3 regions of the Halomonas halophila genome follow, and region 3 is predicted to be linked to each of the others. Evidence: predicted binding sites of a transcription regulator. Region 3 holds the regulator's gene; each other region holds the start of a gene.
The links. The regulator FNR, encoded in region 3, switches genes on or off when oxygen is low (the NO sensors DNR and NnrR bind a similar motif). The targets are predictions, from matches to a motif close to TTGATNTANATCAA.
Positions count from the first base shown of each region.

Region 1: the regulator FNR is predicted to act here: its motif matches at 954-967, upstream of ccoM (cytochrome c oxidase subunit CcoM).
Region 2: the regulator FNR is predicted to act here: its motif matches at 1,329-1,342, upstream of QWG60_RS02665 (DUF427 domain-containing protein).

Region 1 covers NZ_CP129121.1:2,243,564-2,245,821, forward strand. Annotated here, with positions in the region: gene QWG60_RS10415 (lytic transglycosylase domain-containing protein) at 72-623, shown strand; gene ccoM (cytochrome c oxidase subunit CcoM) at 722-841, opposite strand; gene QWG60_RS10425 (FKBP-type peptidyl-prolyl cis-trans isomerase) at 1,169-1,675, opposite strand; gene rfaH (transcription/translation regulatory transformer protein RfaH) at 1,718-2,258, opposite strand, start outside.
Region 2 covers NZ_CP129121.1:571,174-573,431, forward strand. Annotated here, with positions in the region: gene QWG60_RS02650 (hypothetical protein) at 1-24, shown strand, start outside; gene QWG60_RS02655 (GNAT family N-acetyltransferase) at 91-534, shown strand; gene QWG60_RS02660 (5'-methylthioadenosine/S-adenosylhomocysteine nucleosidase) at 567-1,223, opposite strand; gene QWG60_RS02665 (DUF427 domain-containing protein) at 1,429-1,773, shown strand; gene QWG60_RS02670 (hypothetical protein) at 2,048-2,258, shown strand, end outside.
Region 3 covers NZ_CP129121.1:2,851,793-2,854,050, forward strand. Annotated here, with positions in the region: gene QWG60_RS13450 (oxygen-independent coproporphyrinogen III oxidase) at 61-1,029, shown strand; gene fnr (fumarate/nitrate reduction transcriptional regulator Fnr) at 1,099-1,842, shown strand; gene ttcA (tRNA 2-thiocytidine(32) synthetase TtcA) at 2,146-2,258, opposite strand, start outside.

The DNA of each region.
Region 1 (2,258 bases), 610 kb from region 3:
CGCTCGAGGACCAAACGGGCAGCGACTTCCTCGATGCCCTCTCCGCGCGCCCGGTCCTGGACCGGGCGCCGGTGGTTCAGGCCCTGCCGCCGCCCCCCGCCACGCTGCGCCCGACCCTGGACGGCGCCCGGCAGACGCCGCGCTCGCCCGCCGAGGTGTGGGCGGCCCGCCAGTGGATCAACGACATGGCACCGCGCCTGGCGCGCTACGTGCCCGATGCCGATCGTCGCCAGACGCTGCTGGCCCGCATCCATCAGGAAGCGAGCCTGGCCGGCCTTCCACCTTCGCTGGTGCTGTCGGTCATTCAGGTCGAGAGCGCCTTCCGCGCCGAGGCGGTATCCTCGGCCGGCGCCGTGGGGCTGATGCAGATCATGCCGTTCTGGATCCGGGAGCTCGGGCTGCCCGCCGACGACCTCAAGGACCCCATCCGCAACCTGCGCTACGGCTGCACGATACTGGCCCACTACCTGGCGGTGGAGGACGGCGATCTCACCCGCGCCCTGGCCCGCTACAACGGCAGCCTGGGCAAGACCTGGTATCCCGAGCGAGTGATGCGCGCCCTGGCCCGACGCTGGACGCCCGCGGCGCCCGGCCTGCCGGAACGCCTGACCGCCGACCGTTGAGCAAGCCTCTCCCGGACGACGCACAAAAAAAAGCCGGCCCCGAAGGGTCGGCCTAGTGGGGGGAATCCCCCCTCCCCTGACGACGGTGGAACGGTGGATCAGCGCTTCTTGTTGCGACGATGGTGGTCGCGGATGACGAAGGCGATCCAGCCGCCCATGAAGGCGATCATCATGCCGACGGTGGCAAGCCCGAAGATCACGGCATCATCCCAGTACATGGTGCTTGCCTCCCGTCGCGATGTGATGACTCCACTCTAGCGACCCGACACGGGCGATACGCTGATCTGCGTCAAGTGCGCCGCCCGGTGCGCACCTGCCAGCCGCACGGGCTTGATCCAGGTCAGTTCCACGACCGCACGACGCACCCGAGGAAAGATCATCGGCCCCGGAAACGGTGCCGCATCGCGCTGAAGGGCAGCAAGAAGGGAGGACGGGAGGAAGGAAGACAGGAAGACAGGGCGGGAGAGAAAGAGAGGGCGGGAGAGAAAGAGGGGGACACGCGGCCACGCCGATGAGGACGCGGCCGGCGCTCTCGGGTCCAACGCTCAGATCACCTTCTTGTCTTCCACCTGGTCCGGCGTGGTGCCTGGCGGCAGCGGATGGCCCTTGGCCAGCTCGGCACGAGTGGCCTCGCGCACCTCCAGTACCTCAAGCCGATAGTGCAGGGTGCGTCCGGCCAGCGGATGATTGGTATCGATCCGCACGCCGTCGTCGCGCACCTCGAGCACGGTGACGATCTCCGGGCCGTCGTCGCCACGGGTCTGGAAGCGCATGCCCGGGGCAAGGTCGGGCACCGGGAAGGCATCGCGGCCGACCTCGCGCACCAGCGCCTCGTCGCGCCTACCGTAGGCCTCGTCGGGAGACAGCGTCACCTCGAGCTCGGCGCCGGCCTCGCTGCCGGCCAGGGCGCGCTCCAGCCCGGCCATCAGGTTATCGTGGCCGTGCAGGTATTCGAGCGGTTTCTGACGGGCACGGGAATCGTCGAGGATCTGGCCGTCCTCGTCGCTCAGCACGTAGTGCAGGATCACGACCCGCTGGGGGGCGATGGTCATGGGACCTCCGGTACGGGGAAATGAAAGGAAGGGGGAATCGTATCAGTCGCGGCGGCGCAGCCGGGAGACGGGCATTTCCAGGCGCTGCTGCTGATGCAGCATGTTGAGCAGCACGATGGCGCGCTCCTCGCCCTTGTGACTGGCGAAGACCGCCTGGAGGTCCTTGAACGGCCCCTCGGTGATCTCCACCGTCTCGCCGGCGCGGAAATAGACGTGAGCGACGTCGTCGTCATCCTGGCTGGCCTGGCGGCGCAGAGCCTCGATCAGCCCGTCACCGACCGCCACCGGCATCTCGCCGCCGAAGGTCACGAGCTTGAGCACGCCCCGCGTCGAGCGGATCGGTCGCCAGTTGCTGACCAGCCGGTCGAGGCGGATGAACAGGTAATAGGGGAAGAGCGGCTCGCTCACCCATTCGAGCTTGCCTCGGCGCTTCTTCTGCACTTCTAGAACAGGATGGAAGACCTCGTAGCCCTGGTTGCCCAGATGCTCGGCGGCCCGGAAGGACTCGCCGCCCTTGCACTGGATCGCATACCAGCGCGGCACCGCGTCCTCGGCGCCCTCGAGAGAAAGGTCGTCATCTCGC
Region 2 (2,258 bases), 1.3 Mb from region 3:
CCGGAGATGCGGGACTATCTCTGACCGGCAGGCGACATGGCGTCTTTTATCGGCGCGGTAGCCGTACATGACGCAAGCAGGGAGTGTTCGATGAACGTCGAGAGTGTCGAAAAGGAAGACTATCGTGAGCTGCTGGATGTCTGGGAGGCATCGGTCAGGGAGACGCACGATTTCCTGCGGGAAGACGACCTGCTGGAGCTGAAGCCGCTCATTTACGAGCAGTATTTCGGCGCCGTCGATCTCACGTGCGTCAAAGGCAGGAGCGGTGACATCCTGGGCTTCTGCGGTGTGCTCGACGGCAAGATCGAGATGCTGTTCATCGCGCCGCAGGCCCGCGGCGCCGGCATCGGCTCGTTGTTGCTGGATGACGCGGTGGCCGCCCAGGACGCCACCCGTGTAGACGTCAACGAACAGAACCCGCAGGCGCTGGGCTTCTACCGGCACAAGGGGTTTACCGTCACCGACCGCTCACCGCTCGACGGCTTGGGCAAGCCCTATCCGCTGCTGCACATGGCGCTGGTGAACACGCCATAACGCGCCGCGCCCATGGCCTCGGCGGTGGCGCCTCAGCCCGTCAACAAGCCCTCGCCGATCGCCTCGCCCAGCCGGTCCACGGCGGCGGCCAGCCTCTCGTCGATGACGTGGAGATACGCCGTCCAGTCGTCGACGTGGTTGAGCTCTGCCTTGCCGTCCGAGATGCCGCGCAGCACCACCAGCGGCACGTCGAAGCGGGTGCAGGCGCGCAGGCAGGCGTAGCTCTCCATGTCCACCATGTCGGCGGCGATGGCGGCATAGGCCGCGCCCGAGACGATGTTGGCGCCGGTGGAGAGCGATGCCTCGCGAATCCCGGGAATGCGCAGCGGCAGGGGCAGGATGTCCGGCAGGTCGAGGAAGGGCGTGACGCCCTTCTGGAAGCCGAGCGGCGAGGCGTCCATGTCGCGGTAGGCCACCGAGGTCGCCTGATAGACCTCGGTCTGCTCGAGCTCCCGGCTGCCCGCCGAGCCCAGCGACACCACCAGGTCCGGCCGTTGCCCGCGCGCCGCAAGCTCCGCCAGCGCCGCGGTGAGCTCCACCGCCGCCTCCACCGGCCCCACGCCGGTCATGAAGGGCACGAAGCGCTCCCGCAGATGCGGGCCGTATTCGGCGTCCGCCGCCATCACGAACAGCACGCAGCTGCCGCCCATCGTCGTCAGCGGCGCCGGTGCGCGTGGTGTCTGGTTCATCCCGAAGTCTCCCGCAGTTGATAAACGCCACCATCATGGCGGGCAGGCGCGTTGGCGCCAAGCGGGCAAGGGCTTGTGGGAGGCGAGCGGGCCGGTCCCGGAAGACCGATCTAGATCAAAAGCCGAAGTGAAATTGTCACCAAGCGGTGACAATCTGACCCCCTCGTTCTAGGCTGAGGTATCAGCCAACCAGCAAGGGACTGCCATGGCCGATCACACCACCGAATCTCACATCATCCTGCACACGCATTCACAGAGGGTGCGCATCCTTGCTGGCGACACGCTGATCGCCGATACCCGCAACGCCATCGAACTGCGCGAGAAAGGCTATCCACACCGTCACTACATCCCGAAAGAGGATGTGGATATGGTGAAGCTTTCGATTTCCTCCACCGTCACCCACTGCCCGTTCAAGGGCGATAGCACTTATTACTCCCTGCCCGATATCGTCGATGTGGCCTGGAGCTATGAGCGGCCGGTCGACGACATGCAGGCGATTGCCGGGCGGTTGGCTTTTGATGCGGGCAAGGTGGCGGAGATTGTGGAATGACACGCCAAGAGTGCCCCACGATGCTTTTCGTAGGAGCGCAGCTTGCTGCGCGAGGGGGCGCTGGCCTCTGGCTTGAGCCCGATGCCCAGGAAATAAAGCCGGCACGTTTCTCGGTGCTATGTTGCCAAGCTATACTTAATATCTTTGTTTTTCATAAGGTTACATGCAATCTGTTACGCTCGTTTATTGACCTGAACGTGCCGGCGCTTTCAAGTCAACAAAAGAGTCGGCTATCTAATACCTGTTAGATTTATTCATGAATAAGGAGGCAAGCATGCCAAGGGCGCAGTACAAAGAGGAACTTCTGGATGAATTTGAGGCCCGGTCTGATGAGTGGACCTTCTCAGATTTAGAACGCAGACTTGGCGAGGTCCGGAAAGGTACTAGCTATCATGATGCGAAGGGCATCATTAATGATGCTCATAGTGCAGGTAAGTGGCCGAATACCGTGAAGCGATATTTGCTGACGAACTATAGAGCCCATG
Region 3 (2,258 bases):
CGCAACACCGCCCGCTTCCGCGACCGCTAGCCTGATGGCATGCACTCCCGGAATCCTGCCATGCCCGTCACCGCTCCTTCCGACTTCGGCGCCGACGACTACGCCGCGGCGCTGGCCGCCAGCAACGCCGACGCCCGTCCCCTGTCGCTGCATCTGCGCCTGCCGCTGCGCCACGATGGCGACGCGCGCGTCGATCACACCAAGGGCATGGACCCGTTCGAAGTCGACCTGGCCCGACTGGATCGCGAGATGGTGCTGGTGCGACGCTGCCTCGCCCCCGATCGACGGCTCGAGGCCCTGCACTGGGGCGGCAGCCTGCCCCCCTGGCTGAGCCTGTCGCGGATGAGCGGGCTGGTCGATCGGCTGGCCTCGCGCTTTCCCTTCGAATCGGGACATTGGCGCGACTTCACCGTCGAACTCGATCCCCGTGCCACGGATCTTCTCACCCTGCGCCATCTGGAGGCACTGGGCTTCAACCGCCTGAAGCTGGTCATGCGCCTGCCGAGGGCCGACCGCCCGGAAGCCCTGACGCGGCTGCAGTCACGCATCGAGCCGCTGCTCGACGAGAGCGTCCGCATGGGCTGGCACTCGCTGAACCTGGTGCTGATCGTGCCGCCGGCGACGCCCGAGCAGGAGGCCGCCGCGGCGCTCGCCACGCTGATGGCCATGACGCCGCCACGCCTCTCGCTGCGCCCGGACCCCGCCTGGCAGGAAGGCGAGTCGACGCTGCCGGCGACACTGCTGGCTCGGATCGAGGACCGCCTGGCCGGAAACGGCTATCGGTCGCTGGGAGGCGGGTTCTACGCCCGCCACGGCGCCGCGCTGGAGGACGCCCGGGCGCAGACGCGACGCGAGCAGGCCCGCGACCGGCTGGGGCTTGGCCCCGGTGCCATCTCGCGGCTGCCCGACGCCGTGGCCTGCAACGCCGGCTCGGCCGAGGACTATGCCGCGGCGCTGGATGAGGGGCGACTGGCCACCGCATCGGGGCACTGGTCGCGCTGCCGCCGTTCGGGCGCGGGACACGGCTAAGGGATGCTATGCCCGGGCGGGTGCTATCCGCCATAATGGGGAAGGCAAGCCCCGATCAAGGAGGACAGCATGCCCGATATCGCAGCCGGCAGGCGCCGCTCACTGCTGCACGAGACCCGCTGCCGGACCTGCAGCCTGAGTTCCCTGTGCCTGCCCCTGGCCCTCGAACTCGAGGACATCGATCAGTTCGATGCCATCATCCGCCGCCGTCCGCCGCTCAAGAAGGGCGAGTCGCTTTTCCGTCAGGGCAGCCCCTTCACCAGCGTCTATGCGGTTCGCTCCGGCAGCCTCAAGCAGATCACCAGCGAAGGCGGCGGCATGGATCAGCTGACCAACTTCTATCTGCCCAGCGAACTGGTGGGGCTGGACGGCATCGACGAGTCGACCTATCCCGGCTCGGTCATCGCGCTCGAGACCACCACCGTGTGCGAGATCCCCTTCGATCGCCTGGATGCCCTGTCGGAAAGCCTGCCGGAGCTGCGCGCCCAGCTCTACCGCAGCATGAGCAAGGAAATGCGCGACGACCGCCGCATGATGCGCCTGCTGTCGCGCAAGACCGCCGACCAGCGGCTGGCCACCTTCTTCGCCAGCCTCTCCGACCGCTTCCGGCGCCGCGGCTACTCCGCCTACAGCTTCCGGCTCTCCATGTCCCGGGCCGACATCGGCAACTACCTGGGGCTGGCCGTGGAAACCGTCAGCCGCATCCTGGGCCGCTTCCAGCAGCAGGGCCTGGTGGCCGTCTCCGGCCGCGAGGTGAACATCCTCGACCTGGACGCCCTGGCCGAGCTGGCCGAGGAAGAGGGCTGCCGCTGACAGCGCCAAGCGCCAAGCGCCAAGCGCCAAGCGCCAAGCGCCAAGCGCCAAGCGCCAAGCGCCAAGCGCCAAGCGCCAAGCGCCAAGCGCCAAGCGCCAAGCGCCAAGCGCCAAGCGCCAAGCGCCAAGCGCCAAGCGCCAAGCGCCAAGCGCCAAGCGCCAAGCGCGGCAGGATGATGTCATGGCCATTCCTGACGTCAACGAAGAAACCCACAGGACTCGACGTCCCGTGGGTTTCTCATTGGCTTCCTCGACATCTGCCGCCCGTTACTGAGCAGCCGGGCGCTTGCCGCTAGGCGCTACTCACTCGTTATGCAGATCGATGCGGTCGGCCTGCATCTTCGCCTGCTTGTCCTCCAGCCCGGCGAAGTCGAACAGCTCGCGGTCGGCCAGCTGCGAGGGGGCGACGTTGGTGA